One region of the Ochrobactrum teleogrylli genome, then DNA from elsewhere that is predicted to be linked to it. Evidence: predicted binding sites of a transcription regulator. Region 1 holds the regulator's gene; each other region holds the start of a gene.
The links. Region 1 encodes PhoB, which activates phosphate uptake and scavenging genes when phosphate is short. Its sites were predicted from a motif close to TGTCATNNANCTGTCAT; they were not measured.
Positions count from the first base shown of each region.

Region 2: a site for PhoB is predicted at 5,071-5,087, ahead of WIX40_RS16610 (esterase-like activity of phytase family protein). Genes of this name have one in related genera too.
Region 3: a site for PhoB is predicted at 5,306-5,322, ahead of WIX40_RS09520 (DUF1045 domain-containing protein). Genes of this name have one in related genera too.
Region 4: a site for PhoB is predicted at 3,585-3,601, ahead of ugpB (sn-glycerol-3-phosphate ABC transporter substrate-binding protein UgpB). Genes of this name have one in related genera too.

Region 1 is NZ_JBBHKQ010000001.1:2,968,890-2,976,863, forward strand. It holds gene dps (DNA starvation/stationary phase protection protein Dps) at 1-106, shown strand, start outside; gene WIX40_RS13880 (aminopeptidase) at 179-1,432, opposite strand; gene WIX40_RS13885 (hypothetical protein) at 1,599-1,877, shown strand; gene WIX40_RS13890 (cell wall hydrolase) at 1,958-2,905, opposite strand; gene phoB (phosphate regulon transcriptional regulator PhoB) at 3,541-4,227, opposite strand; gene phoU (phosphate signaling complex protein PhoU) at 4,370-5,092, opposite strand; gene pstB (phosphate ABC transporter ATP-binding protein PstB) at 5,188-6,009, opposite strand; gene pstA (phosphate ABC transporter permease PstA) at 6,025-7,344, opposite strand; gene pstC (phosphate ABC transporter permease subunit PstC) at 7,344-7,974, opposite strand, start outside.
Region 2 is NZ_JBBHKQ010000001.1:3,543,235-3,551,208, forward strand. It holds gene cls (cardiolipin synthase) at 145-1,602, shown strand; gene WIX40_RS16590 (endonuclease/exonuclease/phosphatase family protein) at 1,650-2,516, opposite strand; gene WIX40_RS16595 (coniferyl aldehyde dehydrogenase) at 2,641-4,029, opposite strand; gene WIX40_RS16600 (lysoplasmalogenase) at 4,019-4,738, opposite strand; gene WIX40_RS16605 (hypothetical protein) at 4,769-4,933, opposite strand; gene WIX40_RS16610 (esterase-like activity of phytase family protein) at 5,142-6,230, shown strand; gene WIX40_RS16615 (hypothetical protein) at 6,446-6,634, shown strand; gene WIX40_RS16620 (alpha/beta hydrolase) at 6,760-7,974, opposite strand, start outside.
Region 3 is NZ_JBBHKQ010000001.1:2,037,738-2,045,711, reverse strand. It holds gene WIX40_RS09550 (beta-ketoacyl-ACP synthase) at 1-459, opposite strand, end outside; gene WIX40_RS09545 (beta-ketoacyl-ACP synthase) at 461-1,642, opposite strand; gene WIX40_RS09540 (acyl carrier protein) at 1,761-2,042, opposite strand; gene WIX40_RS09535 (glycoside hydrolase family 108 protein) at 2,313-3,092, opposite strand; gene WIX40_RS09530 (aldose epimerase family protein) at 3,284-4,300, shown strand; gene WIX40_RS09525 (sugar kinase) at 4,307-5,224, opposite strand; gene WIX40_RS09520 (DUF1045 domain-containing protein) at 5,398-6,126, shown strand; gene WIX40_RS09515 (alpha-D-ribose 1-methylphosphonate 5-triphosphate diphosphatase) at 6,130-7,269, shown strand; gene WIX40_RS09510 (HAD family hydrolase) at 7,288-7,968, opposite strand.
Region 4 is NZ_JBBHKQ010000001.1:1,721,606-1,729,579, forward strand. It holds gene WIX40_RS07990 (sn-glycerol-3-phosphate import ATP-binding protein UgpC) at 1-248, opposite strand, end outside; gene ugpE (sn-glycerol-3-phosphate ABC transporter permease UgpE) at 248-1,096, opposite strand; gene ugpA (sn-glycerol-3-phosphate ABC transporter permease UgpA) at 1,108-1,989, opposite strand; gene ugpB (sn-glycerol-3-phosphate ABC transporter substrate-binding protein UgpB) at 2,059-3,360, opposite strand; gene WIX40_RS08010 (dipeptidase) at 3,698-4,738, opposite strand; gene WIX40_RS08015 (serine hydrolase domain-containing protein) at 5,031-6,539, shown strand; gene ade (adenine deaminase) at 6,646-7,974, shown strand, end outside.

The DNA of each region.
Region 1 (7,974 bases):
AGACGAGGCGGGCGACGACAACACGGCGGATATTTTTACCGCCGCTTCGCGCTCGCTGGACAAGGCGCTGTGGTTCCTCGAAGCCCATGTGCAGGAAAAGAATTGAGGCTTCAGCTCATCGCAATCATGAAGAAGGCCGGGAAATTTCCCGGCCTTTTCAGTTCGGTATGTTGAATTTTCAGCTGACCCATTCGCCGCGACGCATCACCGGCTCGCGGCTACCATCGGCCTTGATGCCATCAACGTCGATTTCACCGGAACCGATCATCCAGTCAATGTGGATGAGGCTGGAATTGCCGCCCTGCGCCTTGATCTGTTCCGGCGTCAGCTTGGCGCCGTCGATGAAGCACTTGGAATAGCACTGGCCGAGCGCGATATGGCTCGCAGCATTTTCGTCGAACAGCGTGTTGTAGAACAAGAGACCGCTTTGCGAGATCGGCGACGAATGCGGCACCAGCGCCACTTCGCCGAGCCTGCGCGCGCCTTCGTCCGTGTCGAGTACCTTCGACAGCACTTCCTCACCACGGCTCGCCTTGGCTTCGACAATCCGGCCCGCTTCGAAACGCACGGCGATATTCTCGATCAGTGTGCCCTGATGCGAAAGCGGCTTGGTGCTGGCGACATAACCATCGACGCGCAAGGCGTGCGGTGTGGTGAAAACCTCTTCCGTTGGAATATTCGGATTGCAGGTAATGCCGTTTTTCGCCGTTGATGCGCCGCCGTGCCACTCGTGGCCGTCGGCAAGCCCGACCGTCAGGTCCGTGCCCGGGCCCTTGAAGTTCAGAGCGCTATAAGCCTTGCCGTTCAGGAAACGGGTGCGGGTGCGAAGCGCTGCATTATGCGCGGCCCATGCGCCGATCGGATCTTCGACATCCACGCGTGAAGCGGCAAAAATGGCTTCGGCCAGCTTGCGGGTCGCAACCTCTTCCGGCTCATTCGGGAACATCAGCTTCGCCCATGCCACATTTGGATAGGAAACGATGTTCCAGTTGATATCGAAGCCCGCGATCTTTTCCAGCGCAGGCTGATAGGCCTTAGAATTTGCGCGATTGGCACGCGAAACCTTGGCGGCGTCCTGGCTGGACAGGAGCATCGGGTTGTCGGCAGCAATCGCAAGACGCGCCGCACCTTCCGAATAGGCCTTGGCCATACCCTGATAGAGCCAGTCCGCGGCGCGGTCGAAGCTTGCATCGGGCGCGTTTTCATAGCGGGCCAGCGCAATCTGATCATCGGCGAAGAACGGCGTCACCAGACCTGCGCCAGCCTTATAGGCGTGTTTGGCAATCAGCCGCACCAGCGGCAGGGCGACAACCGGCGCCGTGATGATCAGATCCTGTCCCTCGCGCAATTGCAGGCCGACGCGCACGGCGACTTCCGCCAGACGTTCGAGCTTTACCGGATCGATGACAGGATTTTGCATATCGTGAGCCATGAGCTGCGGGACCTCTTTTGATGCGAAGACGCGTCCCTTTAAAAAAAGAGCGCGGTTTGGAATCAGTTCTATACTCTCGTTATCAGTTTACCAAACGGCATAATTTCACCACTCTTTTTCATGCACCTGCGCTATTATTGAAGCAGCGGGCAGTTACACAGGACGAATGACGATGAACCGGAAACTACTTGTTTTGTTGGGGCTCGCAGGCCTGCTGGCTGGTTGTGTCACCATGACACCGGAAGAGCGCCGCGCCGCCGACGAACAGACATGTCTCGGCTATGGCTTCAAGCCACGGACCGACGCATTTGCCAACTGTCTGCAGCGGCTCGATCTCGACCGCCGGGCGGATCGCCGCGCCTGGGAAAACCGCGTCGATTTCTACGATCAGCCCATCATGCTCTATCAGCCGATCTATCGTCCGGTCGTGGTTCGTCCCCGCTAATAGCGATGGAATGCAGAACTCAAATAAAAAATGCGGGCCAATCGGAAAGATTAGCCCGCACCAAATCTGTTCAACTCAACTTATAGAGGCGTTTCCGGACGGTCCTGCGACAGAAGCAATGCGCCGATTGCATCGACCTGCTTCTGGTCTGCCGCCGCATAGCCAAGCGATTGCGGCTGGCTTGCCGGTGCCGACGTATCGAATTGCGGCTGATAGGACGCGACCTGCTGAATTTGCGGCTGCGCCGTCGCTACATCGTTGTTATGCGCAAGGCGATTGCCCCGCGCCTGCGGTCCAAGGCCGCTGCCACGCACAGAGGTTTCCATCTTGGACGCATCCGCCAGCGCGACCTGTACGGTTGGCGCTGCTGCCGGAACCGGTCCCGCCTGCGGCAAGGTCACGTCATAGGACGGGTCTTGCGGCAGCGACGGCGATTGCGGCGAATAGGCGAGCGCGAGGTTATATGGTTCCTGCGGCACCGGATTCTGCAACGAACCGTCGCGATTGCGTTTTTCGTAGAAGGAATTACCGCCGGCAACCAGCACATAGTGCATGTTGTTGTAGGGGAACTTCAGGCCTGCCGTATGGAAGAACATGGCGTTCTTCAGCTTCGGATGGCGCTGGCCTTTCAGCACGGCGTCGGCTGCGGCCTGAACATCGGGCAGCTTGCTGGATTCCATCTTGCGGGTGAGAACGCCGGGCGCGAACTGGTTCTTCTGGCCGACGACGCCGCAAATCGTATCGGGATAACGGCCCGATGCGAGGCGGTTCATCACAACCGTGCCGACAGCCATCAGACCATCGGAACTGGAGCGGTTCGATTCGAAGAACATGGCGCGCTCGAGGCACTCCTTGTCCCTTGCCGTATAGGTATAGGTCTTGACACCGTTGACCGACTTGACGTGACTTACGGCCGCCGTCTTCTCGGTCTTGGCTGTGGTGCCGGTCGTCGTGCAGCCCGTCACTACGAAGGGCGCTACGAGCAGTCCTGCCAATACAGGCAGCTTCCAATTACCAGCGCGCGTCAACGGCTCAGTCTCATATTCAGGACCCTTAACTGAAGCAGTCGATCCGAAGGCCAAAAATGACCAATACGGGTCTAGCTGCGGTGCAAGTCAAAGCAGGCTAAGATCAAAAATCAAACAACCTGCCATCGCTCGTCTTCTTCAAGGTTTTGGAATTTTTAGGCCAAAAAAAGGCAATGGGTCAAATTCCGAAATTGCTGAAACCATCGAAATGGTCGCAAATGAAACCCGAATCACGAGCGCAATTGTCCACACAAACCATTCAAAACTATTAATATTTTCTTAATGAACCTGCGGAAAAGAGATAAACCTTTGATTTGATGGAAATGATATTTCCTCAATACAGGTCACAACCCTGCCTTAATTCGCAACTGCTGTAAAATTTTGATATATCTTGCTTCATCAGGTTGGGAAAATCTGCGGCGTAACTGTTTTAGCAAGTCCTGCGCCGGTTCCTTCAACTTTGATACAAGAAGCGTAACATTCCGTGAGATTAGCGATTTACAGCCGTTTCAGCGTCTCCCGGACCGAATCGGCTGGCAAGGATAACAGGCCGCAAGAGCGCTTCAGAAAGTGATCGAGCCCGCCTTTCGATGAGGAAAGACGGGCTCGAAAAGAAGTTTTTTATCGACGCACGATCAGCCGAAAGAATATCCCGCGCCGCGTACCGTGCGGATCGGATCGAGCGCACGACCCAAGTTGATGGCCTTGCGCAAGCGTCCGACATGGACATCCACGGTGCGATCATCGACATAGATATCCGGTCCCCAGACACCGTCGAGAAGCTGACTGCGCGAGAAAACGCGGCCCGGCGACATCATGAAATATTCGAGCAAACGGAACTCCGTCGGTCCAAGACGGACTTCCTTTTCCTTGCGGTAAACGCGGTGCTGCTGACGGTCGAGCACCAGATCGCCTACTTTCAGAACATGCGACAGCAGGCTTGGATTGGCACGGCGCAGCATCGCCTTGACGCGGGCCAGGAGTTCCGGTGTCGAGAAGGGCTTCACGACATAGTCGTCGGCCCCGACGCTTAAACCCCGAACGCGTTCGCTTTCCTCGCCGCGCGCGGTCAGCATGATGACCGGCAGGCGTTCCGTCTCCGGCCATTGGCGCAGACGGCGGCACAGTTCGATGCCCGATACGCCGGGAAGCATCCAATCGAGGATGAGGAGATCAGGGACGTTCTCGCGCAGCGCGATTTCGGCCTCGTCGCCGCGCAGCATCGTGTCCACCTGATAGCCTTCGGCCTCAAGATTGTAGCGCAGCAGAACGCTCAGCGCTTCTTCGTCTTCCACCACAGCGATTTTGGGTACCTGTGACATCCATTATTCCCTATCTTAAACCGGCGAGCGGAAGATACACGTCCCCCCATCGACCGCGTGCCGCCGCGCTATTCACACATTCTCCACCGCATTTGGGAGCAATCCGGCAATCTGCCCTGATCGCTTCAAATGCAGCGCTTACTCAGGGCTTGCGTGCCTCATCCACGACGATGCCGTGGCTCAGGTCTTCCTTCGGTCGTTCGGCAGGCATCTGCAGGCCGGTCACGATGTAATAAACGGTTTCCGCGATGTTGGTCGCATGGTCGCCGATGCGCTCGATATTCTTGGCGCAGAACAGAAGATGCGTACAGGCGGAAATATTGCGCGGATCTTCCATCATATAGGTGAGCAGCTCGCGGAACAGCGAGGTGTACATGGCGTCGATCTCGTCGTCGCGATCACGCACGACATTGATCTGCTGCACCGAGCGCGACGAATAGGCGTCGAGCACGTCTTTCAGCTGGGTCAGCGCCAGTTCGGCGAGCGTTTCCAGACCGCGATAGAGCTTGACCGGCTGGCGGGATTCCGAAACGGCGGCAACGCGCTTGGCAATGTTCTTGCCCAGATCGCCAACGCGCTCCAGATCGGCGGAAATGCGGATCGAACCGATGATTTCGCGCAGGTCCACCGCCATCGGCTGGCGCTTGGCGATGATCATCACGGCCTTGTCGTCGATTTCGCGCTCGCTGGCATCCAGGATCAGGTCGTCGGAAATGACGCGCTGCGCAAGGGCGTTGTCGGCATTGACGATCGCTGCGACCGACTGTTCGACCATACGTTCCGCATGTCCGCCCATTTCGGCGATCTTGTGGGTGAGAAACTTCAGTTCCTCATCGTAGGAACGAACGGTATGCTGAGACGGCATGGTAGACCTCGTAATATAAATTGCGGGGAAGCCGCACTTCTGTTTGTTCTGACGCAATCCGCGCGCAAGGGTTGCTTTCCCCTGCCCCCGGTTTGTTAGCCGAAGCGTCCGGTGATGTAATCCTGCGTGCGCTTTTCCGTCGGCGCAGTGAACATCGTTTCCGTGTCGCCCACTTCGACCAGATTGCCGAGATGGAACATGGCGGTGCGCTGCGAAACGCGGGCCGCCTGCTGCATTGAGTGCGTAACGATGACGATGGTGTAGTTCTGGCGCAGTTCGTCGATCAGCTCTTCCACCTTGGCGGTGGCAATCGGATCAAGCGCCGAGCAGGGTTCGTCCATCAGGATGACTTCCGGGCTAACCGCGATCGCACGTGCAATGCACAGGCGCTGCTGCTGGCCGCCGGAAAGGCCCGTGCCCGCATCGTGCAGGCGATCCTTCACTTCCTCGAACAGACTGGCCTTCTGCAGGCTGGTCACGACGATTTCCTCCAGATCGGCCTTCGTGCGGGCCAGACCGTGAATGCGCGGGCCGTAGGCGACGTTCTCGTAGATCGACTTCGGGAACGGGTTCGGCTTCTGGAACACCATGCCGACACGGGCGCGCAGTTCCACCACGTCGATCTTCGGATCGTAGATATCCTCATTGTCGAGCGTGATCTTGCCAGCGATGCGGCAACCTTCAATCGTGTCGTTCATGCGGTTGAGCGAACGAAGGAAGGTGGACTTGCCGCAGCCGGAAGGACCGATCAGCGCCGTCACCATCTTTTCCGGAACATCCAGATTGACGTCGAAAAGGGCCTGCTTCTCACCATAGAATACGCAAACCTTGTCGCCGCGCATCTTTACGGAACTGGCGTTGGCGTTCATCTTTTCTCCTACGGCTTTCTCGAGAGTTCGTTCAGTCATCAAATTCATAGCTTCGACTCCCGTTTACCAGCGGCGCTCGAACCGGCGGCGCAGAATGATTGCTGCAATGTTCATCACGGCCAGGAACAGAAGCAAGACGATGATAGCGCCGGACGTGCGTTCCACAAAGGCGCGTTCTGCTTCATTGGCCCACATATAGATCTGGACAGGCAAGGCGGTCGCCGGGTCCATCGGCGTGGACGGAACATCCGCCACGAAAGCCACCATGCCGATCAGCAGAAGCGGCGCGGTTTCGCCCAGCGCATGGGCAAGCCCGATGATCGTGCCCGTCAGAATGCCGGGTGCGGCAAGCGGCAGCACGTGATGAAACACCATCTGCGTCTTGGACGCGCCGAGACCGAGCGCTGCTGCGCGGATCGACGGCGGCACGGCGCGCAGGGCGGCACGCGTTGCGATAATGATCGTCGGCAGCGTCATCAGCGTCAGCACCAGACCGCCGACCAGCGAGGCTGAGCGCGGCAGGTTGAAGAAGTTGACGAAGACCGCAAGCCCCAGCAGACCGAACACGATAGACGGTACAGCTGCGAGGTTGTTAATGTTCACCTCGATCATATCCGTCCAGCGGTTCTTCTTGGCGAACTCTTCCAGATAGATCGAAGCGGCGACTCCGATAGGCAGAGCCAGACCCAGCACGATCAGCATCATATAGAGCGAACCGACCAGCGCCACGCCGAGCCCCGACGTTTCCGGGCGGCTCGATGCGCCATAGGTGAAGAGGCCGGTGTTGAATGCCTCCTTCATGACGCCTTCTTCCGAAAGCGTCTTCATCCAGCCGACCTGACGGTCCGATACCTTGCGGCTCGTTTCAGGGACGGTCAGATCGATCTGCCCCTTGAAGGCGGAATCGATATCCGCACCGGCCAGAACCGGAACAGTTTGTGTCGTGCCGATGATGGCCGGATTGTCCATCACCATCTGGCGCAGCTGAACGCGCACGCCGTCGGAATAGAAGCGGCCAAGATCGCGCATGGCCGGGCGGTCGGTGGTTGCGACGCCGAGCTTTTCAGCCAGCGCATTGCGCACCAGAAGCGGATAGTTCGCGGCGATCAGCACGTTCGGATCGGTCGCCCGCTTGTTGCCCGGATCGATCACCTGCGCGTCGATCTGGACCGGAAGGTAGAGCGTCGTCTGCCAGAAGGCGGTGTAGCCCTTGGAGAAAACCGAGAACAGCAGCGCGCAGAGGAAGAACACGCCAATGGCGATTGCTGCGATGCCATAGAGGCGGAAGCGGCGTTCGGCAGCGTAGCGGCGTTTCAGTCCGATATCGCGGCGGGCGGGCTGTGCAGTCGCCGTACCGCTTGCGTTGAAGGTCGTATCGGTCATTATTCGTACTGCTCCCGGTACTTGCGCACGATATGCAGCGCAAAGATGTTCATGATCAGCGTCAGGACGAAAAGCGTGATGCCAAGTGCAAAGGCAACCAGCGTCTGCGGCGAGTTGAACTCAAGGTCGCCGGTCAGCTGATTGACGATTTTCACCGTGATGGTGGTCATCGCGTCGAATGGGTTGATGTTGATACGCGCCGCAACGCCTGCCGCCAGAACCACGATCATGGTTTCACCGATGGCGCGTGAAGCGGTCATCAAAAGTGCGCCGACGATGCCCGGGAGTGCCGCAGGCAGGACAACGCGCTTGACAGTTTCGGAGCGGGTGGCGCCAAGACCGAGCGAGCCGTCGCGCAGCGTGCGCGGCACGGCGGTGATGATGTCGTCGGAAAGCGACGACACGAAAGGAATAAGCATCACACCCATGACGAGACCGGCGGTCAAAACGCTCTGCGCCATGATGAAGCCCTGACCGCCCGCAATCGCGGCGGAAAGATCACGCAGGAACGGGCCGACCGTCACAAGGGCGAAGAAGCCGTAGACGATACTGGGAATACCGGCGAGCAGTTCAAGCACCGGCTTGACCACCGTGCGCACGCGCGGCGAGGCATATTCGGCCATGTAGATG
Region 2 (7,974 bases), 570 kb from region 1:
GCAGTTGCACTTTTTTCGCCCGTTGGGCTCTATCTCTTTGCCGTTACACCTGTTTTAATCTCTATCGGCTACATATTTCTGGAACTTGACGCGGGGGCGCTGCCGGTTTCCCGGTACTCAATTGTTGTTGGAAAAGTCTGTTCGATGTTCGATCTGATTTCCCATTACTGGCCGCATATTCTGGCTGTTCTGTCGATCGTGCTCGGCGCAATAGCCGCCATTCATGCGACCATGACCAAGGACGAGGTCCGCACTGCACTCGGCTGGGTCGGCGTGATCGTGCTGTCGCCCATCGTGGGGGCGGTGGTCTATGCCATAGCGGGCGTCAACCGGATCAGGCGCTCGACGCTCACGCAGCAGCGCGCGCTGGGGCATATTGCGCTTTATCACCTCTCGCATTTCGACACGACCAACGACCTCGTGCGCGCCGCATTCGGGCGGCAGTTCGGCGCGATGAAAATTCTGGGCGACGCCGTCAGCCTTTATGATTTCACCAGCGGCAATCGCATTGAAATGCTGGAAACCGGCGACGAAGCCTATGCGGCCATGCTGGAAGCCATCGGTAAGGCAGAGCGCAGCATCTTGCTGGAAACCTATATTTTTGACCGTGACGCCATTGGCATCCGGTTTGCCGAGGCGCTGGGCGAGGCCGTCAAGCGCGGCGTGGAAGTGCGGGTGCTGATCGATGCGGTTGGCGCACGTTATTCCATCCCGAGCATTGTCAGCCTGCTCAAGGAAAATGGCGTGACAGTGGATGTCTTCAACGGCAACATCATCATCGGCCTGCGCCTACCTTATGCCAATTTACGCACCCACCGCAAAATCCTCGTCGTCGACGGGCGATATGGCTTTACCGGCGGCATGAATATCCGTGCCGGTTTTGTGCGGGCGATTGCTGGCGATGCGGTGGCCATCGACACGCATTTCCGGCTGGAAGGACCGGCCATTGCCGACCTTTTTCACATCGCCTCCGAGGACTGGCGATTTGCAACGGGTGAATTGCTGACCGGCGACGCCTGGCGCATTGCCCCGCCGGAAAATCCGCCCGGCACCGGCACGTTGGTGCGTGTGGTCGGCTCCGGTCCCGACAAGAATGTGGAAACCAACCATCGCATGATGATGGGCGCTTTCTCGATAGCCGAGCAGCATATCCTCATCATGTCGCCCTATCTGTTGCCCGACCGCGAACTGATCAGCGCGCTGGTCACGGCGGCGCGGCGGGGCGTGTCGGTGGATATCGTCGTGCCGGGGGTCAATAATCTCAAACTGGTGGACCGCGCCATGCGCGCCCAGTTCGACCAGCTTTTGAAGGATGGCTGCCGCATCTGGCGGGCGGGCGGGGCGTTCAACCATTCCAAGCTGATGACGATTGACGGCACATGGTCCTATGTCGGCTCGTCCAACATCGACCCGCGCTCATTGCGGCTCAACTTCGAGATCGATCTGGAAATTCTGGATCGCGATGTGGCGCGTCAGGTGGAAGAGCGGATCGGGAAGGTCATCGAGGAGAGCCGTCAGGTCAATCTGACACGTCTCAACAACCGCCCGTTTCTGGTGCGTCTCATCGACCGGATTATCTGGCTCGGTTCGCCTTATCTATGAGCCGGTCCTGCTTGCGGGTATCTCCGGATTGAGATTGTGCAGAAGATCTATTTATTTTCACGCATTTCCAGACGCAAAACCGTTTCACACTTTTGCTGGAAATGCTCTATCGCCGTCTTCAGGTCGAGATGCGCCTTGATCGGCAGATGGTCGGAGGCCATACGCGCCAGCGGCGTGTTGTGAACTTCCACCGAGGTCACGAGATTATGCGGCGCGCCCATCACGCGGTCGAGCGCGAAGACCGGGAAGCGTGACGGAAAACTCGGCACTGCCGTCGCCACATGGTTGAAGGTCGGCATCAGCGCGGCCAGCGAAGAACGCTTGCCGATACGCCATTCATTCAGATCGCCGATCAACAGCGTCGGTAGCGTGTCGCCTTCCTGCAAGGCGGTGAGAATGCTTTCCGCCTGTTGCTCGCGGGAGCGTTTCAGGAGGCCCAGATGCGCGGCAATGACGCGCAGCGGACCGGCGGGAAATTGCAGATCGGCGACGAGCGCGCCGCGCGGCTCCACGCCGGGCAGTTTCAGCTGCTGCACATTGCGCACAATGCCTTCGCGAAACAAAAGCACATTGCCGTGCCAGCCATGCCCCTTGGGCATCGTGGCATTGATGGGGACAGGAATGAGGCCGTGGCGGCGCTCCAGAAGGCCGAGGTCGAGCAGACCGGACCGCTCACCGAAACGCTTGTCGGCTTCCTGCAACGCTATAACATCCGCGTCGATTTCGCTGATCACGTCGGCGGTGCGCTGCGGATTGAACTGTTTGTCGATGCCGATGCATTTGTGAACATTATAGGATGCAATGACAATATCACCGCCAGTGATATTGGCGTTGAGAGGCCTGAAGCCCGGCCTGTTGCGGATCGCCGTCAGGATCGACTTCGATATCCGGTTTGCTTCCTTTTTCTTCTGCACCCTTTTCACCCGTAAGGTCGTCAGTTCAAGATGAATATTTCAAATTTATACTCTTCTATATAGATAGTTTGCTATGCGATTTGAACAGAGCCGCTACGCACAATTGAGTGTTTGGGGCGAAAGTTCAGCGGGCAATGAAGCGAACCAGCCAGTCGGTCAGGCCGCGATAGGGCGGCTTGATGAGATCGCTCGGGGCGGGCGCATATTTCGTCAATATAGGCATGACCTTGGAAAAGGTCAGGAAGCCGTCATAACCGTGATACTGGCCCATGCCGCTGGCCCCCACGCCGCCGAAGGGCAGGTTGCTGCAGGCAAAATGATAGAGCGTATCGTTGATGCAGACCCCGCCAGCGACCACATGGGCGAGGATGGTGTCGATCTCGGCAGTGTTCTCGCTGAAACAATAAAGCGCCAGCGGGCGGTCATGGCCCAGCACATAGGCAATGGCGTCATCGGTCGAGCGATAGCTGATGACAGGCAGCAGCGGTCCGAAAATCTCTTCCGCCATGATGGCGCTGGTCACTTGCGGCTCAAGAATGAGCGTCGGCGTCATCAGGCGCGTTTCGGTGGAGGGCGCGAGCAGCTCGACGATGCCCTCGCTTTTGTCCTTCGCATCGGCCAGCAGGCCGGATAACCGCTGCAACTGCGCACCGTTGATGATGGTGGTGCGGTCCTGACCGGCGGATGCGCCGCCATAGCGGGCCTGCATTTCGGCTTTGAGCAAGGCAATGAATTCATCGCGCTTGCTGTGGTGGATCAGCACATAATCCGGCGCGATACAGGTTTGCCCGGCATTGAAAAACTTGCCGTTTGCGATGGCGCGCGCCGCCCGCACCAGATTGGCGTTTTCGCTGATGATGGCGGGAGATTTGCCGCCAAGTTCCAGCGTGACCGGCGTTAGATTGGCAGCTGCCGCTGCCATGATCTTGCGCCCCACGGCGGTGGAGCCGGTGAAGAACAGATGGTCGAAAGGCAGGCTGGCAAAGCGGGCGGAAAGCGCTGCATCGCCTTGCACCACGGCAACGCGATTGTCCGGAAAGACCGTGCTGATGAGCTTTTGCAGGAAGGCTGCCGTCTGTGGCGTGTGTTCAGATGGTTTGAGCAGGACATGGTTGCCTGCCGCAATGGCCGCCACCAGCGGCGCGAGCGCCGGATTGACCGGATAGTTCCACGGCGCGATGACGCCCACGACACCCAGCGGCACGAAGCGGACTTCGGCTTTCGCGGGCCATAATTTCCAGCCCGCCTTGCGGCGCTTTGGCTTCATCCAGCTCTTGAGATGGTGCAGCGCGTCATCGATTTCGGCAAAGACCACGCTGGCTTCGCCAAGCAGGGTTTCATGGGCAGAACGGTTTCCGAAATCGGCGCTGATCGCCTTCGCCATATCGTCGAGCTGTGCGGCCAGGCCAGCACGCAGGCGCTTGAGGTCATCGATGCGTTGCTCATAGGGCGGGCGATGATCCAGCCATGCCTGACGCAGACGTGCGAAAACCGCGTCGAGATCATCGCTCATGGGTGAAATCCTCGGTCGAGCGGGCGAACAGGAATTGCGCCACATAATAGGTGGCGAGCACCCATAGCCCGCTCAGCGGAATATCGAAGCGGAACCGGTCATAGGCGAGAAGCGTGTCGCTGACCATGAAGAACAAGCCGCCCCATGCCGCGAGCCAGGCGGCGTAATGTTGTGGTGTTTCTGGTTCGGTGCCGCTTGCGCGGCTGAAAGCCTGCGCGGCCATCAGACCCAAGGCGGCGGCATAGATGATGACGGGGATTTTCATGGCCCCCGGCAGGGCCGCCCAAAGGCCGGTGATCAGCGCAACTGCCGCAAGCGCGAAGACGACAAAGGCGCCCTTGTTCTGCGCAAAGCGGCTATGGCGCGACAGGGCGTAAATATAGGCGCAATGGGTGATGAGAAAGCAGATCAGCCCAGCCATGAAATAATCACCCGGCAGCATCAGGAAAAAATCGCCAAGCGCTGCGAGGGCAAGGCCGAAAGCCACGGCAAGGCCATAGGATTTCGAGCGCGGCTTGCCGGAACAGAGCACCGCCGCCAGCAGAAGCAGCGTTGCGGTCGGCTTGGTGAGATAATGCAGCCAGCGCCAGAACGAAGTTTCGCCAGGATAGCTCAGCAGACTGCCTGCGATGGCGCAGACCGCGCAAAACAGGAAAAGACCATAGAGCGTCCGATTCCGCCCGAATTCCAGCAGGCCTTTATGCCGCATCTCAACTCCCCCGTTTATGATGCCGGTTTTTTATTCTTGTGTTGCCGCCGCTTCGCGCCGCCTTTTGCGACCCATGCGCTCGGCCCGGGTGGAAAGCTCCGTATTGCCCTCGAGATCGGTTTGCAGGATCAAGCCTTCCTGCTTCAGCCACCGGATAATCTCGCCGAATGCGCGGTCGTAATCGGGCTGTTCCATGGCGAACCTCTTGACCATTCTACCGGGACGGGCGATACCAATTTTATTGCTAACTAATTGTTTTTACGCATATCAAACACAAAACCATTTCACACTTTTGCTGGAAATGCGTTCCGTTGCAAGGCGGAAAATGTCAGCGTCATGAACGCTTCAAATCTTGCCGCTATCAGATAGGCTTCCTGTTTCTGACCCGACCAAGGTGCGTTTGATGAAGTCTCCGCTTTTTGTTGCAGCATTTTGCGCCGCTGTTTCCCTGACGTCAGCGGCTTTCGCGCAGGATTTCAAAAAGCCAGTGCTGCTGGGCGAGATCGTGCTGCCAACCGGCCTGCAAATTAAAGGCGTTGAGTTCGGCGGCGTATCCGGCCTCGACTATGATGCGGCGCAGGATATCTATTACGCCATTTCCGACGACCGTTCCGAGAAGGCTCCCGCGCGGTTCTATACGCTCAGGATCGTCGCCGACGAAAAGGGACTGCACAGCGTCGATATCCTTTCTACCGTCACGCTGTTGAATGCCGATGGCAAGCCGTTTGCGAACAAGGATGTCGATCCGGAATCCATTCGCTATCATGCGGGCACCGGCACGCTGTTCTGGACCAGCGAGGGCGACCGCAACGGCAAACCGGCCGTGCGGGAATCGCGCATCGATGGCAGTCTGATCCGTGAGTTTGCCTTGCCCGATTATTACATCCCAAATGCCGACGGCACACGCGGTATTCGCAATAACCTGTCCTTTGAAAGCCTGACCTTTTCGCCGGATGGCAAGACGCTGCTCGTCGGGCTGGAAAATGCCCTGCTTCAGGATGGTGACAAGGCAACGCTGGAAAAAGGCAGTCGCGCCCGCATACTCGCCTTCGATATTCTGTCCGGCGGTGTGAAGGCGGAATATGCCTATGATACCGGGCCGATCTTCACCAAGGCGACCAAACTGCCCTATTGGAACGACAACGGCATGTCGGAATTTCTCGCCTGGGGCGACGATCTGTTGACGGTCGAGCGCTCTTACGCGCATGGCGTGGGCAACGAGATTAATTTCTACCGCGCGCGCTTTGCCGGTGCGACGGAGGTGAGCGGCATGGCGACGCTCAAGGATGTTTCGCTAACGCCGATGGCCAAGGAAGCTGTGCTGCGGCTGGGCGAAGGTGATTTCGGCCTCGACATCGATAATATCGAGTCGGTCAGTTGGGGGCCGACAATCGGCGGACATAAAACGGTGGTCATCGCTTCCGATAATAATTTCAACCTTGAACAGTTTACTCAGTTTGTGCTGTTTCAGCTTAATGCAGAAGCAAATTGAACGCAGGTTCAAGTATAAATGAATTAAGTAAACATGGTAATTCTTCTAAATAAATCCTCGTCGGTCAGATATGGGTTTATACAGCCGTAAGATGTTCAAAACATTGTGTTTTGTCGGAATTGTAATCCGGTAGCGAAAAAGTGACATCAGATTGTCGTCAAATCGATTATATATTCCAGCTTCGCTTTTCATATTCACCATTCATGAGGGAATACATGCTTTCACAAGCCAAGGTAGACCAACTCGGAATCACGATCGATGTGTATCAGAAAGCGGCGAAGCAGTGGGTTGCTTCCGGCATTTATGAAGGCCACCACATCGTCGTCGAAAACCAGACACAGGGTACCGCCGTCAGCGCATGGCGTGACCGGGCGCTTTCCGTTTCGGATAGCGGCACCGCATAATTTTTTTTGAGTTCGTTAGCAGGGTGGCCAAACGGATCGTTTGCCGCCAATTTCTTTTCAAAGCCGGGCTGTTACGGTCGATTTTCAGATGACTGCAACAGCCGTTACAATCAAATTTCTCGGGGCTACCCCCCGCGTTCCTCGAAACCTTCGGCATTACCTTCGTCCACCTTGTGACGCAGATATTGCTTCAGCCGGTTGATATCGTCGCTCTGCCAGTTTTCTGCGCCGGTGATGTCACGCCAGGCTTCCAGATAATGCTCCGGGGCATAGACATGTCCATGCCCCATGGGCGCGCTGTCGGCAAATGCCATGTCGACCACCAGTTGCAGCGCGGTCACGATCGGATACCAGCGTAAATCGGCTGATACATCGGGACCGCGCGGCTCTTTCATCCAGTCCGGCTCGCGATAGAACATGCTGCTGTTGAAGAACACGATGGCATCGCTGGCATATTGCAGATAGACCGTGCGCATCACGCCCCATTCGTTGCCATTGCCGGGCGCTTCGCCATTCTGGTTCATGAAACGCACGAAGGCGCCGTCGCGCACCACAGGCAGCCATTCCGGAGTATCGGGATTGCGGCTGCGCGTCAGCGAACGCCACAGCGCGCTGGGGAAGGGCGGGCCGCTCCACAGGGCGCCGTTCAGGGGCGCATCCAGTATTTCAAACAGCGACACCGAGCTTTGCGAATTGAAAGCGCCGAGGCTCAGACCATGCAGATAAATCTTCGGTCGTTTGTCGGCAGGCAGGCTTTTCCAGTAATCATAGACCGTTTCGAACAGCGCGCGCGCCGACTCCGCGCCATATTCCGGCTGAAACAGCAGCGATAGCGGGCTGTTCAGATAGGAATATTGCACGGCGATGCTGGCCACGTCGCCGTCGCGCAGATATTCCAGTCCGATCATGGCGGAGGGATCGACCCAGCCCGTACCGGTCGGCACGATGATCACCAGCGCAGAGCGGTCAAAACCGCCCTGCCGCTTGAGTTCCTCCAGCGCCTGTCTGGCCCTTTCCTCTGGCGTACGACTGACATTGAGCCCGGCATAGACGCGGATCGGGTCCATGGCCGCGCGCCCGGTAAAGGCGGAAATCTCGGCGGCGGTGGGCGCTGAGGCGATATATTCACGTCCGGCACGGCCAAGATCCTCCCAGCGGATAAGCGAGGCGGCGCTGCCTGTCTTGCCGGGGGAGGAGGGCTGCACGCGGTCCGGCTCCATCAGGGCGTCATAGCGCTTGAAGGACGCATCGAGCGATTTGAAGGCCGTATTGATCAGCACGCCATTGGCGACGGTCCAGATCAGAAAAGCCGTCACCGAGGCCGCAATGACGTTTGCAAC
Region 3 (7,974 bases), 930 kb from region 1:
ATAGCCGAACTGCGTCGTGTTGAAGAGTGCCTCGTGACGTGCACGACGGCAGGCTTCAAGCAGAAGCTGATAGCTTGCAGGACCTTCGTTCTTCACGCTGGCATCAAGCGCAAAGCGGCTTTTCCAGTCGAGTTCGACCGGCGGAGCGGCCAGAAAGAGCGGACCCCCGAAATTGGTTGTCGAAAGGCCGGACTGTGCAAGCGCCTCTTCACCGGCCAGACGTGCCAGCTTTTCCGACAGTGCCGACGCGCCGACTTCGCTTTCAGGAAGGAAATCGACCGTGCCCGCAAAACGCGTGTTCAGATTTTCCAACGGAAAACGGGTAATGCTGTGAATGCCCGAAACACCGCCGGTCAGCGCGGCCCAGTTATCTTCCTTGCCCTGTCCGAGCGAGGAAACAACGCCAGCGCCCGTGATGGCGACGATGGGGCGGCCCAGATGGTCTTTATATTTGGTCATCTTATGCTCTCACCAGCTTTGCGGCACCTTCGGCGCGCGTTGCTCCGACAGTGGTGACGACGGCTTCGCTGATTTTTCCATCAGCTGCCTTTTCCGACGCGTTCAACGGCGCAAAAGCCTCACCTTTCCAAACGGAAATGGCGGCCAGCGCCAGCGCCAGCGGGAATTGTGCTTCGCGCAAATGTCCGGTCAGGCCGGATATGCCGCGATAGGCTGCGGAAAAGCCGTCGAGTACGGATTTTTCGGCTTTGGTCGCGTCATGAGCGCCGGACGCGCCGGAAACGACATAAGCAGGCTCTTTGCCGCCATTGGCTTCGAGAACGAGGTCGCGAACGGTCTTTGCAAGATCGTCGCTTTCGCGGCGGATTTGCGTGGCAGCGATTCCCGCTACTTCCGCATAGGCGCGTGCGCCGCGCTTTGCCGCATGTTCGGCGTTTTCGAGGACGAGGAACACGCCGCCGGAACCTGAAATCATGCCGCCGCCAGCCGAGCCGTCACGCTCCCAGAGCGGAGCCCAGCCGTCATGCTTGAGCAATCCGCCCAATTCGTGACCGAGAATCATGTCGAAATGTTCGGCATTGTAGGAGCCGCCCACCAGAGCATGGGTGCTTTGTCCGGTGCGGATGCGGGCTGCCGCGGTTTCGATGGCTGAAATGCCGGAGCCTTCTTCACCCATGAAGGTGCGCGAAGAACCCGTCACCTTGTGCACGATGGAGATATTGCCAGCGAGCAGGTTGGAAAGCTGCGCCAGAAACAGGGTCGGACGCAGTTCGGTCGAGAGTTTCTCGTTCAGCATCACACCGCGATTATTGCTGGTGCGGCCTTCCTCAAGAATCTGCATATCGACGGTAATATCGCGTTCGCCGCCACCCGCGCCCACAACCATATCCATGGTCGCGCAGAGCGCTTCATCATCCTTCATGCCCGCATCTTGCAGCGCGAGACCTGCGGCATAGGTGCCGAGGCGCTGCCAGGTTTCCATCTGGCGCTGGTCGCCACGCTTTGGAATTTGCAGGCTCCAATCGACTTCGCCGAGTGGATGGACGGTGTAGGGAGCAAAGGCTTCTTTTTCGAGGCGCGGTTCGCTGCCTGCTGTCGAAAAAGCGTTCCAATGCACTTCAGCGCCTTCGCCGAGTGATGAAATGATGCCGATGCCGGTGATGACGACTTTATTGTTCTGCATGGGTCCGGTTCTGCCGTGATGAGGCCAAGGTCTATCCGAGAACTATCTTGCGCTCCAGAAACGGAATCAGGGCGAACATTGCTGTCCACCCTTCAATACCGTCAATTTTTCAGCGAGCTCAGGCCTTCTTGGCCGCAACCAGCTCGTCGATCTTGGCGCAGAGGTTCTTCAGCACGAAGTATTCTTCGGTCGGAACCTTGCCTTCGTTCACTTCCTGCGTCCACTGCTCAAGCGGAATCTTGATGCCGAAAGCCTTGTCGATAGCGAAGACGATGTCGAGGAAGTCGAGGCTGTCGATGCCCAGATCGTCGATGGTGTGGCTTTCCGGCGTGATGGTGTCACGATCGATTTCACTGGTTTCGGCGATGATGTCGGCGACTTTGTCAAAAGTAGAGGACAAGTTTCGATTCCTTTATTCCTGATGATGCCGCGAATTATAGGCATCTGATTTTTTCGTCGCATTTCGCAGCCAGCAAAAGTGCCGGGCACATTTGCTGGAAATGCTCTGTATGCGCGTGTCTAGCGTTTTTCCGGTCACGAGGAAAGTCATATTACTTTCAAGATCACCGGGCATTCGATGCGCATATAAGATACGAGACAAGCGAAGCGCAACATAAAGGCAATCTCAATTTTTTGAAATCACTTCATATGGCTCGTTTTGGTGGCTTTTTTAGCGCTTGACGAAATAGATCACCCCAATGAGCGACAGCGCTATCATGGCGCAGGCAAGCGCCGTTTCCAGCGGGCCGTCCTGTATGATGATAGCAACGAGACCCGATATGATGCTGGCCAGCGTGCCAAGCAATCCCGGCTGTTGCAACGTGGTGGTTATGGACGCGCTCTGCTGTTCAGCCTCCGGGGCCCCCTTATATGCCGGTTCATAGGAGTGCGGGAACGAAATACCTGCCGAATGAGCGGCGTCGATATCGTTGATTGGCTTTTCCGCCAGCGCCAGCGCGCGTGTTCGCACGCGTTCGACACGAGCCTGCCAGCCTTTGCCAAAGGTCGCGGCGGCGGCCAGTCCTCTGAGCCAGGCTGCACGTTCATCGGAAAGTCTGTCGATCAGGTCTTGCGGGGAGCGGGCGGAAAGTGCGGCAAATGTTGCTGGCCCGAGAAACCCGTCCTGAAGAACGCCAAGTATTTGCTGCAACATCTTGATCGCATGACCGGGGCCTGAATTGACCGCGAAGTCCAGCATGGCATAGTCAACGCCTGAGGGAAGACTGTCGCCATCGATCTTGTCCCAATACTGCTTTTTGTAGATTTCCGTTGCAGCGTCTTTCGTAAGATTTTTGACGTCTTGAGCAGACTCGGAATGACCTGTCCATTTCGAAAGAGTGCCGATAGTAATACCCATATTGGTTGCGCCGCCCGGATCAGCCGGATTGTCGACGTAGCCGCCTTCTTCCTGAAATATATAGGGCATAATCGTCGAGAAGTTTGAACGCATATCAATACCTTTATTAATTTATATTAGAAATATAAAGTAAGTATGGGCGCTGTATACTGTACGCTATCACAGAAATAGATGTAAAAAATATCGGAGGAATCGATTGCGATCAAGCAGCAACCCTCTTGCTTAAGAGCGTGCGATGCGGCTTGATGCGGTTCCCATAAATCATACTTTTACAGGCGGCAGACGTGACATCGGAAATTTTCGGACATGCTCCAGACGGGCAGGCGGTTCACCGGCTGACCATCTCCAACGGGCCGCTCACGGCCAAGATCATCACCTGGGGCGCGGCCATTCAGGATCTGCGTCTTGACGGGCATGATGCGCCGCTGGTGATCGGTTACCAGAATTTTGATGATTATCCGGCCCATTCGCCGCATCTGGGCGCGATTGCGGGTCGCTCGGCCAATCGTATTCGCGATGCGCGCTTTGTGCTGGACGGAAAGACTTATGAGGTGGAGCCAAACTATCTCGGCCGCCATAATCTCCATGGTGGCAGCAAGGGCCTCGGCAATCGCGTCTGGAAAGTCACCGGCAGCGGTGCCGATTATGTCACGCTTGCAACCGTTGCCGAAGATGGCGAAATGGGTTTTCCCGGCAATCTCAAAATCAGCTGCACCTATATGCTGAATGGCAATGGCGCCTTGATCGTGCGGCTGGAAGCCGTGACCGACAAGCCGACGATCTGCAATCTTCTGCACCACAGCTATTTCAATCTGGACGACGGCGGCGAAAGCGACATCCTCGACCATCAGCTGAAGATTGTGGCCGACGCTTATATGCCGGTGGATGAAGCGCTGATTCCAGACGGGCGCGTTCTGCCGGTCAAGGACACGGCATATGATTTCCGCGATTATCGCCCGATCCGCCATGCTGAAAACGGCAAACAGGTCGAGTATGACAGCAATTTTTGTCTTTCGGCGGCGCGTGTGCCGTTGCGGCTCTGCGCTTCTGTCAAGGCCGCGAAGTCCGGTGTGCGTATGGATGTGCTGACGACAGAACCGGGCGTCCAGTTCTATGCCGGCAATACGATGGCCAATGATTGCATCGGCCTGACGGGTAAGCCCTACGGGAAACATGCGGGCTTCTGCCTCGAGCCGCAAATTTGGCCCGGCTCGCTCGAATATCCCTATTTCCCGCAGGCCATTCTGCACCCGGGCGAAATCTACGCTCAGGAGAGCCGTTTCGCCTTCACCCGGGACTAATGGATGCTATCCGGCATAAGCGGCGCGCGCTGTTTCCATGGGCGTGAGCGCGCCGCGCGTTTCCACCACCCGGGCCGCGACGGCATGGGCCTTCTGCGCGGCTTCGACGGGTGAAAGCCGTTCCATGCGCGCGACAAGATAGGCACCGTTGAAGCTGTCGCCAGCGCCGGTCGTGTCCACGGCATTGGCGAAAACGGCAGGAACCAGTGTCTGTTCGCCACCCGCTGCAACCAGGGCGGGTTCGGTGCCGTCCTTGACGACAACTTCCTTCACGCCAAGGCTGATGAGGCGCTCGGCGCAGGCCTCGGCATTGGTGTCGCCGAAAAGCGCCTGTTCATCCGGGAAGGTCGGCAGAGCGATATCGGCAAGGCGCATCGCTTCACTGATGATCTCCTGCGCTGCCTTGCGATCCGGCCAGAGTTGATGACGGAAATTCGGATCGAAAGCGATCCGCGATCCGGCAGCGCGGCATTGCCGCAGCACGTCGAAAAAGGTTTCGCGATGTTCCGGCAGGACGATGGCGATCGAAATACCGGAAAAATAGATGATGTCGCGCCCGGAAAGGCTTTGCTCTAGCGCGGCTCTGTCGCTGGCCAGACGGCGCGCAGCGGCATCGCTGCGCCAATAGGTGAAGGACCGTTCCGCACCGCTCAGCGTGATCGCATAAAGGCCCGGATGCACACCGGCAATCACCGGGCTATGGGCAATGCCGATGCCGTTGGACGAAAAGAAAACGCGCTGTTTCTGCGAGAAATTGTCTTCGCCGAATGCGCTCACATAGTCGACCGGAAACGCTCTGTCTGTCAGCGCGCGAACATACCAGGCGGTGTTCAGCGTATCGCCAGCAAAACCCATGCGCCACTGGTCGCCTTCGCCGCCCGAAAGTTCAATCATGCACTCACCGATAGACGCGAAACCGCTCATCTTTTTCTCCTCAAATCGATTACAGACGCCTATACCAATTTTCTGTGATGTAAAATCGCTTTGTCAGTTGTCTTCCATCATTGTCATACAGGCTTTATCGACTTGCCACATTCGTTGTGTAACGATCCCGCGCCGTGCTGGGGTGAGACACCGTTACAGACCAAGGATTTGAAATGCGTTATGCAATCTATTTCACGCCGCCTTCCAGCGATGCGCTTTTGAAGGTTGCGGCCAATTGGCTGGGGCGCAACGCCTTTAGCGGAGAGCCTGTCAAGCTGCCGGCGATTCGCTCCCTTGGCACGGAAGAGATCGCATCGCTGACTGAAGAGCCGCGTCGTTACGGTTTCCACGCCACGATGAAAGCGCCGTTTCGCCTGAACGACAATCAGACGGAAAGCGAACTCCTGTCCGCATTGATGCATTTTGCCTCGTCGGTCGAGCCGGTCGTCATTCCACGCCTGAAGCTTCAGGCCATCGGGCCGTTCTTCGCGCTGGTGCCGCATGAACCTGTCACAGCATTGAACCAACTCGCCAATGATGTTGTCGTCGCGCTGGACCGCTTCCGCGCGCCGCTCAACGAAGCTGAAATTGCCAAGCGCCGCCCTGAACGCCTGAGCGAAGCGCAGCGTCACAATCTGGAGCGCTGGGGCTATCCATACGTTTTTGAAGAGTTCCGTTTCCATATGACGCTCACGGGTCCTGTCGCGGAAGGTGACCGCGCCAGGATCGAGCGCAGGCTGGAAGAATTCTTTGCGCCATTGCTGAACGACCCGGTCGAGGTTGCGAATCTCGCTCTGTTTGTGGAACCTGAGAAGGGCGCGCCCTTCGAGATCCATTCGCTGCATCCGCTGACAGGCGGAACCACGAAGACGCGCACCCAGCGGGCAGTGGGGAGGCCGTAAGCGATGACCAATGAAACTATCCTGCGCAACGCGCGTATCGTTCTCGCAGACGATGTTATCGACGGATCAATCAAGCTCGTCGACGGTAAAATCGCAGACATTGCCAGCGGTCCGTCAGCGGTCGGCGAGGATATGGAAGGCGACTTCCTGACGCCGGGGCTGATCGAATTGCACACCGATCATCTGGAAGGGCATTATGCACCGCGCCCGAAAGTGCGCTGGAACCCGATTGCCGCCGTGCAGGCGCATGATGCGCAGATTGCTGCTTCCGGCATCACCACCGTATTCGACGCCTTGCGCATAGGTCTGGATGATGATGCGCCAACCGGCATCGATGATATGCTCAAGCTTTCCACGGCAATAGCGGAAGGTCGTGCGGCGGGACGGCTGCGTGCCGACCATTTCCTGCACATGCGTTGCGAAGTTTCCGCGCCGGATTGTCTTTCGGCCTTTGAACGCTTCGGCAGTCATCCGTTGATCAGGCTGGTCTCGCTGATGGATCACGCGCCCGGACAGCGCCAATTCACCAATCTTGACGCCTACAAGGCCTACTTCCTGGGCAAGAACAAGCTGTCGGAAGAAGAGTTTCGGATTTACTGCGAGCGCCGCATCGGCCAGTCGCAGCAATATTCCGCCACGACCCGCAAGGCGATTGCCGATCTGTGCCACGAGCGCGGCGTGATCCTCGCAAGTCATGACGATGCAACGTTGGATCACGTTGCCGAAGCGCGCGAACAGGGCATTCGCGTGGCCGAGTTTCCGACCACTCATGCCGCGGCCAGAGCGTCGAAAGAATCTGGCATGTCGGTGCTGATGGGCGCACCGAATGTGGTTCGCGGTGGCTCGCATTCGGGCAACGTGTCCGCACGCGAGCTGGTTGAAGCCGGGCATCTCGACATCATCTCGTCGGATTATATTCCGGCCAGCATGATGCAGTCGGCATTCTTTCTGGCCGATGTGCTTGATGGAATTTCACTTCCGCAGGCTATTCGTCTGGTTTCGAAGAATCCCGCGCAGGCTGTGGGTCTCGATGATCGCGGCGAAATTGCCGAAGGCAAGCGCGCCGATCTGGTACGCCTTCAGGTGGCCGACCATGTGCCGATTATCAAGACTGTTTGGCGCGAGGGGAAACGTGTTATCTGATCCTGCCGGATGTAATCTTTACCCAACCGGCATCGGCTCTGCTGCGGCAAGGCTAAGCTTGCCGTCATCGGCCACGTTCAACTCGAACTCGCGATAGCTGTTTATGCTGCGATGCGAGGTCTGCGGTGAATGGGGATGCGTTGCCGTGACGACCACCACGCAAGCGCCAGCCGATTCGCCTGCGACGATGCCAGCCGGAGCGTCTTCGAACACCAGACAGCGATGTGGATCGAAACCAAGCTTCTTTGCGCCGAGCTGGAAGCATTCGGGGCTCGGCTTGCCGCGCTCGACATCTTCTGCCGAAACAATGGTTTTCGGCAGCGGCAGTCCGGCTGCCTTGATGCGGCGTCGGGCCAGCTCAAGCGGGGCGGATGTGACAATCGCCCAGCGATCTTCCGGTAGGGCCTTCAGAAAATCGCAGACACCGTCGATCGGAACGATACCATCCAGATCGGCCATTTCAGCTTCCAGCAGGATCGCCGCTTCCTGATCGGGGTCAAGGCCGAGATCAAGGCGGCGAACGGTATCGACTGCGCGTACGCCATGAATGGTCGGCAGAAATGTAACCGGATCGATCCCATGACGCTTGGCCCATTCTCCCCAGACGCGTTCGGTCGCGGCGATGGAACTCAGGATCGTGCCGTCCATGTCAAACAGGAAGGCATCGAAGGTTTTGCCGAAGGGAGAAAGGGAGGTCACGCCGGA
Region 4 (7,974 bases), 1.2 Mb from region 1:
TGGAACACCATGGCGATGTCGCGTTCGGCTGGCTCGACATCGTTGACCACACGGTCGCCAATGGCAATCGTGCCGCCGGTGATGCCTTCAAGCCCTGCGATCATGCGCAACAATGTGGACTTGCCGCAGCCCGATGGGCCGACGAGAACGACGAATTCGCCATCCTGAATATCCAGTGAAACGCCTTTGATGACTTCAATGCCGGCACCATAGCTCTTGCGGACATTATCAAGAACGATTTTGCTCATTATTTTTCCGTTTCCACGAGACCTTTGACGAACCAGCGCTGCATCAGCACGACAACGAGGATCGGCGGGATGATGGCCAGAATTGCCGTTACCATGACATAGTTCCATGGGGTGGATGCGTCGGCCCAATCGACCATGCGGCGCAGGCCGATGATGATCGTGTTCATTTTCGCATCATTGGTAACGAGCAGCGGCCACAGATACTGGGTCCATCCGTAAATGAAGAGAATGACGAAAAGCGCTGCGATATTCGTCTTCGACAGCGGCAGGAGAATGTCGCGCATGAAGCGGAACGGTCCTGCATTATCGATGCGCGCGGCTTCGACCAGTTCTCCCGGAATGGTCAGGAAGAACTGCCGGAACAGGAATGTCGCTGTCGCCGATGCCATCAGGGGCAGTGTAAGCCCTGCATAGGTATCGATCAGGCCAAGATCGACGATGACCTTGTAGGTCGGCAGGATGCGCACTTCGACCGGCAGCATCAGCGTCACAAAAATCATCCAGAAGAAGAACATGCGCAGCGGAAAGCGGAAGAAGACAATCGCGAAGGCTGACATGAACGAGATGATGATCTTGCCGATGGCAATCGCCATCGCCACGACGAACGAGTTCCACAAGAGCCGTTCAAGGCTGACGCCGACAACGCGCTCCACGCCGCCGAATATGGCTTCGTTATAGTTCTCGATGAGATTATCGCCGGGCAGGAGCGAGATAGGCGGGCGGATGATTTCCGACGAGCTCATCGTCGAGGCGATGAAGGTGTAATAGATCGGAAAGGCGACGATGATGATCCCGATGATCAGGATCAGGTGGCCGATCAGATTGGAGATGGGGCGTTTTTCGATCATGGCCGCCTCGCTCACGAATAATGCACGCGCTTCTCAACGAAGCGGAACTGGAAGGCAGTCAGGGCGATGACGATGGCCATCAGGATGACCGATTGGGCCGACGACGAGCCGAGGTTCAGATTGACGAAGCCATCATTGTAAACCTTGTAGACTAGCGTTTCCGTGGCCTTGGCAGGACCGCCGCCGGTGACGGCATGGATGATGCCGAATGTATCGAAGAAGGCATAGGTCGTGTTGACTACCAGCAGGAAGAACGAAGTCGGTGCCAGCAGTGGAAACACGATGGTCCAGAAGCGCCGCGCGCCGCGCGCGCCATCGATTGCCGCTGCTTCGATTAAGGACTTAGGAATTGCCTGCAAGCCTGCGACAAAGAACAGGAAATTGTAGGAAATCTGTTTCCACGCCGCCGCGAAAACAACGAGGCCCATAGCCTGATTGCCATCCAGAAGCGGGTCCCATGCGATGCCGTTGCGGCGCAGTATATAGGCGAGTGTACCCATCGCCGGGTTGAACATGAACAGCCACAGCATGCCAGCGACGGCAGGTGCCACGGCATAGGGCCAGATCAGCAATGTGCGATAAAAGGTCTTGCCGCGTATGACGCGGTCGGCTGCGGTCGCCAGCAACAAGGCTGCGCCCATGGCCACAAAAGCCGTCAGGACGTTGAAGACAATCGTGACCCTGAAGGAATGCAGATAGTTCGGGTCCGAGAGAACCGCGCTGAAATTTGCCAGCCCTACGAAGGTGGATTTCAGGCCGAACGCGTCTTCACGCATGAAGGACTGATAAATGGCCTGACTGGCGGGCCAGAAGAAGAACACCAGCGTCAGCGCGATTTGCGGCGCCAGCAGGAAATAGGGCAAGATCTTATTGGGGAATGTGACTTTCTGCACGGCGATTTCCTTGCAGGAAACAAAGCCGCCCACTCGATTAAGAGCAGGCGGCATTGCTTGATTTAAAACTTATTGTGCGGCTGCGATCGCATCGTTTCCACGCTTGACAGCGTTTTCAAGCGCGGTCTTCGCGTCCTGCTTGCCGCCGAGCATGGCTTCGAACTCTTCGTTCAGGATATCGCGCACCTGCGGCAGATTGACGAGGCGCACGCCCTTGGAGTTCTCGGTCGGGGCCTTGCCCATCATCTGCAGGATCGGCGTTTCGCGCCCCGGATTCTTTTCATAGAAATCCGACTTCTTGGTTTCTTCGTAAGCCGCCAGCGTCACCGGCAGATAGCCGGACTTCTCGTGCAGCTTGACCTGAATCTTGGTCTGCGACAGGAAGTTGAAGAACTGCGCAATGCCCTTATACTGGTCGTCGCTGAGGCCAGCGAAAACCCAGAGAGCCGCACCGCCGGGAATGGTGTTCTGAGGCCCATGACCTTCATAATAAGGCAGCTGGCCGATACCGTAATTGATGCCGGATTTGACCACATCGCCGAGACCACCGGACGATTCCGTCAGCATGGCGCATTCGCCCGAGGTGAAGAGCTGCTTTGCTTCCGAGGTGCGACCGCCATAGCGGAAAGTGCCATCCTTGGCGAGATCGGCAATCGACTGGAAATGCTGGATGTAAAGCGGGGAATTGATTTCCAGCTTCACATCGGTGCCGCCGAGGCCGTTTTCGTTGGTGCCATAGGGCACGTTGTTCCAGGCTGCGAAGTTTTCGGTCTGGATCCAGGTCAGCCAGGTCGAGGTGAAACCGCAAGCTGCAGCGCCGCTCGTCTTGATCTTTTTGGCGGCTTCAAACACTTCCGGCCAGGTCTTTGGCGGATTGTTCTCATCCAGACCAGCCTTTTTGAAGGCATCCTTGTTGTAATAGAGGATTGGCGACGAGGAATTATACGGGAAGGACAGCATGGTGCCGTCCGGCTTGGAGTAATAAGCGACGATACCCGGCAGATATTGCGACTTGTCGAACTTGAAGCCGCCCTTTTCCAGCACTTCCGCTGCCGGAACCACAGCGCCCTCTGCGCCCATCATCACGCCACTGCCAGCGTCGAAGACCTGAAGAATTGCCGGCGGCTGCTTGGAACGGAACGCGGCAATGCCAGCGTTCAACGTTTCCGGATAGCTGCCCTTATAGACCGGAACGACCTTGTAGTCGCTCTGGCTTTCGTTGAACTCCTTGGTGAGTTCGTTGATCATTTCGTTGTTGGCGCCGGTCATGCCATGCCACCAGGACAACTCGGTCTGGGCAAATGCCTGCGAACCGATGCAAAGAGCAAGCGCGCCTGTAAGCGCAGAGGTCGAGATCAGACGGGTAAGCATGTTTCCTCCTCGGAGTTGAGGTTGCGTGAATATCAGGAACAGCGAAGCCTGCTCGCGATAACTCCGGAACCTGCATTATCGTTATTACGCTTATATGAATTCAATTTTTAGGGAAGGATCAACCTTCGATTTCACCTATGTCAGAGTAAACCCGAAAATAGTAGCTATCGAAAAGAAAAAAATCGAAAGTCCCGCGAAAAATTGTGAGTGGCTGTGGATTAACTGCGGAAGTTTTATGACGTTACAGGAGACGGGTGTTGCTGTCTTGAGCAAAAAATAAAGGAGGCCCGGAAGGCCTCCTCGATACTTTGTCTGGATTTGCAGGATTGTTTGGGTCTTATTGGCCCCAGCTGCGCTCCAGCACATCAATCCAGTTTCCATGGGCCAGTTTGACGAGGGATGCGTCGTCATAACCATGCGCGCGGAAGGTTTGGATCACACGCTGAAGGTCGGCGACGCTATGCAGGCTGTTCGAGATCGTCGTTCCGTCGAAGTCCGAACCAAGCGCGATGTGATCGATGCCGATGCGGTTGACGATATAGTCGGCATGGCGCACCAGCTCGTTCAGATCGGTATTCGGGTCGCGTTTGCCATCTTCGCGCAGAAAGCCGACGCCGAAATTCAGGCCGACAAGACCACCGGTATCGCGAATGGCGTCCAGCTGCCGGTCGGTGAGATTGCGGCTTTGCTGGCAAAGCGCATGGGCATTGGAGTGCGACGCAACCAGCGGTGCATCGGACAGGGCAGCAATATCCCAGAAGCCTTTTTCATTCATATGGGAAAGATCGACCATGACCTTCAGTTCATTGCAGGCGCGGATCAGCGCCTTGCCGTGATCGGTCAGGCCCGGCCCGATATCGGGCGATGATGGAAAACGGAACGGAATGCCATGGGCAAAAATATTGGGGCGGCTCCAGACAGGGCCGAGCGTTCGGAGGCCGGCTGCGTGCAGCACGTAAAGCGCATCGAGGCTTTCGTCGAAAGCTTCCACGCCTTCAATGTGAAAGACGGAGGCGAAAATGCCTTTGGCAAAAGCGTCGCGAATATCCGCAGCCGTCCGGCAGATGCGAACCTGCCCTTCCGACTTGCGTTCGATGTTCTGCAGGATGGCCGCCATGCCCAATGTCGCCTTCATGGCATCGGGCTGGCTTGGCGTTGGCAGATTGCCGTCGGCGTCAAGCTCACGGGCAGGAGACGGAACATAGACCGCGCATAGTCCACCGCCGAGGCCCCCCTTGCGGGCGCGGGGCAGGTCGATATGCCCGACATCTTCGCCTTCCAGGAAGCGCTTTTCAGGCGCAGGCTTGTTGGAAGACCACAGGCGCAGCAGAACATCATTGTGCCCATCGAATACCGGAATCAATTGTTCTGTCGCCATGTTGGGAGTTTTCCTTCACGCTGATCATTCAGTTCAATGGCGTAGTGGACCCGCTGACGGCAAATTGCAAACGAGTTTTCTGCGTCATGTGTCTCACACCGTACAGTGAGGCGGTCTTGCGTGGACAAGAGAATCCCATTTATCTGCGGTCGGCCACGATCCCATGCTATGGTGCCGCGATGTTTCTTGAGACAGTGAACATTCGGCATCCGGGATTGTGGAACAGCTCGGCGGCGGGGGAATTGCGCATGCAGGGAGCGTTGAAATGCAAGAGCTGTCTGACGGAGATTTTATGCCAATGCATGCGGACTGGAACGCTGCCTCACAGGCTGCGAAGGTCTATTCGAGAAGCTGGGCGAAGGATGAGCCCGGCGGTGTGATTATCGGTTTTGATCTGGACGGGGTCAAATTCGCTTATGCGGGCGGGCTGGAAAGCCTCGCGACGGGTGTTCCCTTTACGGCCAATACGGTCGTGCGCTACGCGTCCATCACCAAGCATTTGTTCTGCGCCATGGTTCTGAGCCATAGCGATGTCATAAGCCTCGATGATCGTCTCGGTGACCATCTGCCGGAACTGCAAAGCCCGCTGGCGGATGTGACCGTGGGCCGTGCGCTGGATATGACTGGCGGCCTGCCCGATACGCGCGAATGCCTGACACTGCTTGGTCTTTCCGTCTACACACAGACTGAAGCAAACCAGCTTCTGGATTTTCTAGCATCGTTGACGCGGCTCAATTTTGAAGCAGGCAGCGAAATTTCCTATTCCAATACCGGCTATCGGCTGGTGGAAGCCGCGCTGGAACGCAAAGGCTTAAGCTTTCGCGATTTCATAAAGGCCAAAGTTGCGGCGCCGCTTGGTCTTGCGATCGATGCGCCCGATCTGTGGAACGATCCGATCAAGGGATTGGCCCCGGGTTACTTTCAGGCGGGCGACAAGTGGCAATTGAGCGCTGCTGGCTTGCATCTTTCCGCTTCGGGTTGTCTGGTCGGCAGCGGCATGGCCTTGACGATCTGGGCGCAAGCGCTTCTGGAAGGCGAGGGTGCTTACAGGGGATTACTCGCAAAACTCTCTGCGGAACGCACCCTGTCGAACGGACGTCCGACCGGCTATGGTCTGGGCCTGCGCTGGAACGGCGTGGACGGACGGGCATTTGTCGGCCATGGCGGTTCGCATCCCGGTTACAAGAGCTATTTTCTGCTCGATCCGCTTGCGAAAAGCGGCATGGTTGTTGTGTCCAACCGGGAAGACGCCGACACTTATAGGATCGCGCGCGATTGTATGGCCGCCCTCTATAGTTTGCAGCTGCCCGATACCGATTGCACGATCCCGGACGGATTGTACGTTGCCGAAACCGGGTCGCTATGGCTGGAAATGCGCAATGGCGTCGCCAATTGCCTTGATGCCCAAGAAACGCTCTACAGCGTTGGTGATGGCTGGTTCTCGTCCCTTTCTGCGTCGTCGCCGGTCAAGCTGCGCTGGACGGGTGACGTGCTGGAAGGTGAAATCGGCTATGCCCCGTGTCGCCTGAATCCGGCATCGGTGTCGCCTGCCGGAAGAGAACTGGATGGCCACTGGCAGGCATCGGCTTATGGCGCCAGTTTCGATATCAGGGACGGGCATGTCATTTGGGGGATCGGTCCCACACGCCGCGCCATACCGCTGGAAGACATGGGCAATGGACGGGCGCTCTTCACGCTGCAAGACGGCCCGTGGACGCGGCGCGTCTGTCTGCACCAGCTCGACGGTAATCGTCTCGAACTGGTTTTGAGCCGCAGCCGCATCATGGAATATCGCCGCTGACAACGCGGTATTGTTATCGACGGCGCGGCGGAAGGGCGACCTTACCGCCGCGTCTTGCATTATGATAACCTCTTTCGAATTGATTCAGTTGTGAATGGAGTAAGCGATGCTGGAACGGATGATCGATCAAGGCGTGGGCCGCGAGCCTGCCGATATCGTGCTGAAGGGTGGCCGCTTCTTCGATCTTGTCACCGGCGAGCTGGTGGAAAGCGATATTGCAATCTGCGGGGATCGCATTGTCGGCACGTTCGGGACCTATTCCGGCAAGCAGGAAATCGACATTTCGGGGCGCATCGTCGTGCCGGGCTTTATCGATACGCATCTGCACATCGAATCCTCGCACATCACGCCGCATGAATTCGATCGCTGCGTATTGCCGCAAGGCGTGACGACGGTTATCTGCGACCCGCATGAAATCGCCAATGTTCTGGGCGCGGAGGGCATTAAGTTCTTCCTCGACAGCGCGCTGGAAACCGTGATGGATATCCGCGTTCAGTTGTCGAGCTGCGTCCCTGCCACGCATATGGAAACGGCGGGTGCGGAACTGCTGATCGGCGATCTTCTGCCCTTCGCGGATCATCCAAAGGTGATCGGTCTGGCCGAGTTCATGAATTTTCCGGGTGTTCTGGCCAAAGACCCCGAATGCATGGCCAAACTCAACGCATTTCAGGGGCGACACATCGACGGTCATGCACCACTGCTGCGCGGCAAGGACCTGAACGGCTACATTTCCGTCGGCATTCGTACCGAACATGAGGCGACAAGCGCCGAAGAAGCGCTGGAGAAGATGCGCAAGGGCATGCATGTTCTGGTCCGCGAAGGTTCGGTTTCCAAGGACCTCAAGGCGCTGATGCCGATCATCACCGAGCGCCACGCGCAGTTTCTGGCGCTTTGCACCGACGACCGCAATCCGCTCGATATCGCTGATCAGGGCCATCTCGATTATCTGATCCGCACCGCTATTGCGGGCGGCGTGTCGCCTTTGGCCATCTATCGTGCGGCCAGTGTTTCGGCGGCCCGTGCATTTGGCCTGTTTGACCGGGGGCTGGTAGCGCCGGGGCAGCGCGCCGATCTCGTGATCGTGGACAGTCTGGAAGGTTGTCATGCCGAGATCGTCCTCTCGGCAGGACGTGTGGTTTCGGAAGAGCTTTTTGCCCAGCGCAAGACAATCGCCGAAGTGGGGCGCAACAGCGTGAAGGCGCAGCGTGTCAGTGCTGCCAATTTCCGTTCGCATTCCAACAGCGGCAAGACGCGCGCCATTGGCATCATTCCCGGCAAGATCATCACCGAAAGCCTCGAATTCGAGCTGAAAGTCGGACCGAAGGGTGTTGAACCCGATCTCGAACAGGATGTTGTGAAAATCGCGGTGGTTGAGCGCCACGGCAAGAATGGCAATATCGCCACCGGTTTTGTGCATGGTTTCGGGTTGAAAGCG